One region of the Burkholderia sp. PvR073 genome, then DNA from elsewhere that is predicted to be linked to it. Evidence: riboswitches for the same ligand, from Rfam matches in the RefSeq annotation. Region 1 holds a riboswitch; the other holds the start of a gene.

Region 1 (2,195 bases):
GAAGGTCGAGCGACAGCGCGAGCGTCGTCGTCGCGAACGACTGGAGGTCGTCGGTGATCCGCTGGTCGGGGTTGTCGGCGAGGCGGTCGCGTTCGATCCGGTAGAACGCGCGATCGCCGAGCCACTGGCCGAGAAACCGGTCGGTGAGCCACTGGCGCCAGCGGAACCCGAGCATCTGCCGCAGGTAGCGGCCGTACACCGCGAGGATGATGAAGCCGAACGCGAGTGCCGAGAACTGCATCAGCAGGTTCGGGAAGTCGTGGACGTCCTTCGACTGCAGTGCGTTGTAGAACTGCGCGTTCCACTTGTTCAGCTTGACGTTGATCCAGACGACGCAGAGATTGATCACGATGATCGTGACGAGCAGCCCCCACGCGGTTTTCCATTCGGACGACACCCAGTAGGGCTTGATGAGGCTCCATGCGGATACCGGGCGCTCGTCCTGCGGCGCGTCGGAGGCGGAGCGGACGGGATCGATCGATTGGGTCATGTGCTTCCTGATGAGTAGCCGGCGCGCGGGCCGGGCGAAGCCGGGCGCGCGCCGCGATAAGGCATGCCGGGGCGCGGCGCCGACTGACGGCGGGCGCACGGATGGTCGCCCGCGCGTCTTAAACGGCGCTTAAGGGCCGGCGGTGACGCGGCAACCGGCCGCTCGCGCGGCCGGCCTGCGGGCATTGTGCCAGAGCGGCGCGGCGCGACGGCGAATTTGCCGCAAGGGGGACAGTTTGCGGCGCTTTCCGCTTTTATGGTCTAATGGCCGACGACGAAACAGGGGTGCTTCGAGCGCGGCCGACGGTTAATTCCGGGCGACGCGGCGAGGCTGAGAAAGACCCTTCGCACCCGATCCGGGTAATACCGGCGAGGGAAGTTTCTGATCCCGCCGGGCCGCGCTGGCCGCCATCCCACATGGTCAGCGCCCGAGTCCCGCCCGGCCGGCCTTTGCTGCCGGTTTCGTCCTTTTGGGTACGCGCGTTGCGCGTTACGGAAGGAATGATGACCGCTCAATCTTCAGTCTTTTGCGCTGTTCCCGATCCGCTGTCGCGTGCGTTGGCACGGGACGGCGCGCGCGTGCCGACATCCGTCGCACGGGCCCGCGCGGTTCGCGGGGAGGGTGCGTGATGAACGTCCACGCTTCCCGGCCGGATTTCGCGGTGCTCGGCGGCGGCCTCGTCGGCCGTCTGATCGCCTGGCGGCTCGCGGGCGACGGACATCGCGTCGCGCTGTACGAGCGCGGCGGCCCGGACGGCGAGCAGTCGGCCGCGTGGATCGCGGCCGCGATGCTCGCGCCGCTCGCCGAGGCGGCGAGCGCCGAACTGCTGATCACCGAACTCGGCGCCGCGTCGCTCGCGCGTTGGCCGCAATGGCTCGCGGAACTGCCCGAACCGGTGTTCTTCCAGCATCACGGCACGCTCGTCGTCTGGCATCACGCGGATCGGGCGGAGGCGCCGCTGTTCGAGCGGCGCGTGCGCGCGAACGCGCCGGCCGAGCTGTTCGACGGCGGTTTCGTCACGCTGGTCGGCGCGCAGGTCGACGCGGCCGAGCCCGCGCTCGCGGGGCGCTTCGCGCGCGGCCTGCTGCTGCCGCGCGAAGGGCAGCTCGACAACCGGCAGGCGCTGCGCGCGCTGGCGGCGGGCCTCGCGCAGCGCGGCGTCGAGCTGCACTGGCACGCGACGATCGACGACGCGAACCGGCCCGACGCACATTTCACGATCGATTGCCGCGGCCTCGGCGCGAAATCCGCGCTGCCCGCGCTGCGCGGCATCCGCGGCGAAGTCGCGCGGGTGCGCGCGCCCGGCATCGGGCTCACGCGGCCCGTGCGGCTGTTGCATCCGCGCTATCCGCTGTACATCGCGCCGAAACAGGACGACCTGTACGTGATCGGCGCGACCGAGGTGGAGGGCGAGGACATGTCGCCCGTCAGCGTGCGCTCCGCGCTCGAACTGCTGAGCGCGGCGTTCTCCGTGCACCCGGCGTTCGGCGAGGCGCGCATCCTCGAACTCAATGCGCAGTGCCGCCCGACGCTGCCCGACCATCGCCCGGCGGTGATCTGGGACGGCGCGACGACGCTCGCCGTCAACGGCCTGTACCGGCACGGCTTCATGATCGCGCCGGAAGTCGCGCATGCGGCGGTCGCGTTCGCGCAGGCCGCGCTCGGCGGCGCGTTCGCCGGTGCCGATGCGTTCACCGCGTGGCGC
Region 2 (2,195 bases), on a different contig from region 1:
CGCGTTGTAGACGCTGAGGTCGTCATGCGACAGCCGCCCGCGCAGTGCGGCGCGCAGGTCGCGCCAGACGGACGCCGGCGTGACCGGCAGCAGCATGCGCGCGAAGCGCCCGGTCGTGATCGACATCGCCAGGTAGAACAGCCCGTTGCCGACGAGCAGCCACATCGCCGCGAAATGCCATTGCAGCGCGCCGCCCAGCCAGCCGCCGAGCGTGATGCCATGAGGAAACGCGAACGGCGGATAGATCGGCGACGCGTCGTAGATGCGCCAGCCGGACAACACCATCAGGATGGCCGCGAGCGCGTTGAGCCAGTGGCTCACGCGCACCCACGCCGGATGGATCGGGCGCACGGGCGGTGACGCCGCGTCGCGACCGGTGGCGGGAACGGTTTGCATGGTGAAGCCTCCAGAGATGCGTGAATGATGCAAACGCACTCGATGAGCGGCGGCGGGCGACGCAATGCACGCACCGCCCGCCGCCCGCAGGCGTCAGTTCGACGGCGCCATTTTGTCGCTGGGCGTCCCCTTGCCCATCGCGTCGTGGCCCATCGCGTCCTTCTTCATCGCATGCTTCTTCATGGTGCCCTTCTTCATCGCGCCGTCCTTCGCCATCGCGTCGTGGCCCATCGCGTCCTTCGACATCGACGTGCCGTCCTTCGACATCGCATCGTTCTGCGCATGAGCGCTCACGGCAACCATTGCGAAAGCGGCGACACAAGCAACCAGCAATCCGTTTTTCATGACATCTCTCCGGTACATGGGTTTAAGGAACCGAATAGACGCAGCATGATCCCGGAAATGACAGCCGGTTGAATATTTTTTTCGGCCGGCGTTTCCGGCAGGAATTGAATGGCCGCGATGCTGCACCGCTTCGCCGCGGCGGCCTTGCTGGCGGCCCGGGCGACGGCCGCGCCCGCGGCCCGCGATGCTGCGGCCGCACCATCGCCTAAGATCTGCCCCCGGTTGAAACCGCCGCGAAGCCGGTGTATCGTGTGCCCTTGCTAACGCGGGGGTCCTGCAATGCGTTCGGTCAAACAACCGGCATTGCGGGTGAGAAATACCCTTTGAACCTGATCTGGATAATGCCAGCGCAGGGAAGCGTACGGATTTCGCCGCCTTCCTTCTGACGAAATCCGCCGCCTCACCAAACCTCGTCTCCTGCTTAGCTCGAGCCCCACATTCGTCAAGGGCTCCGGGCAAGCGCCGAAGCGCGTGTCCGGCGCTCACACAGGAGATTGCATGAACGCCAATCCGAAGTTTCTGTCCGCCGACGCCCACGTCGATGCCGCTGCCGTCGCGCCGCTGCCCAATTCGCGCAAGGTTTATGTAACCGGCTCGCAACCCGACATCCGTGTGCCGATGCGTGAAATCACGCAGGCCGACACGCCGACCGGCTTCGGCGGCGAAAAGAATCCGCCGATCTACGTGTACGACACGTCGGGCCCGTACACCGATCCGGACGCCAAGATCGACATCCGCGCGGGCCTGCCCGCGCTGCGCCAGGGCTGGATCGAAGCGCGCGGCGACACCGAAGTGCTCGACGGCCTGTCGAGCCAGTACGGCCTCGAGCGCGCGGCCGACCCGGCCACCGCCGACCTGCGTTTCCCGGGCCTGCACCGCAACCCGCGCCGCGCGCAGCCGGGCAAGAACGTCACGCAGATGCACTACGCGCGTCAGGGCATCATCACGCCGGAAATGGAATACATCGCGATCCGCGAGAACCAGCGCCGCGCCGAGTACATCGAGAGCCTGAAGTCGAGCGGCCCGAACGGCGCGAAGCTCGCCGCGATGATGGGCCGCCAGCACCCGGGCCAGGCGTTCGGCGCCGCGGCCTTCGGCGCGAACGCACTCGCCGAGATCACCCCCGAGTTCGTGCGCGACGAAATCGCGCGCGGCCGCGCGATCATCCCCGCGAACATCAATCACCCGGAATCCGAGCCGATGATCATCGGCCGCAACTTCCTCGTGAAGATCAACGCGAACATCGGCAACTCGGCCGTCACGTCGTCGATCGGCGAGGAAGTCGACAAGATGACGTGGGCGATCCGCTGGGGCGGCGACACCGTGATGGACCTGTCGACCGGCAAGCACATCCATGAAACGCGCGAGTGGATCATCCGCAACAGCCCGGTGCCGATCGGCACGGTGCCGATCTACCAGGCGCTCGAAAAGGTCAACGGCAAGGCCGAGGATCT

Evidence for each region. A riboswitch is a leader RNA that binds a small molecule or an ion and turns the genes downstream of it on or off. The one in region 1 is predicted to bind thiamine pyrophosphate.
Region 2: another riboswitch for thiamine pyrophosphate. It lies ahead of thiC (phosphomethylpyrimidine synthase ThiC); the one in region 1 lies ahead of ACVK00_RS28595 (FAD-dependent oxidoreductase).

Annotation. Positions count from the first base shown of each region.
Region 1 covers NZ_JBSRXO010000012.1:124,127-126,321, reverse strand. Annotated here, with positions in the region: gene ACVK00_RS28600 (ABC transporter ATP-binding protein/permease) at 1-490, opposite strand, end outside; TPP riboswitch at 761-884, shown strand; gene ACVK00_RS28595 (FAD-dependent oxidoreductase) at 1,119-2,195, shown strand, end outside.
Region 2 covers NZ_JBSRXO010000005.1:143,460-145,654, forward strand. Annotated here, with positions in the region: gene ACVK00_RS17370 (cytochrome b/b6 domain-containing protein) at 1-396, opposite strand, end outside; gene ACVK00_RS17375 (pentapeptide MXKDX repeat protein) at 490-741, opposite strand; TPP riboswitch at 999-1,115, shown strand; gene thiC (phosphomethylpyrimidine synthase ThiC) at 1,240-2,195, shown strand, end outside.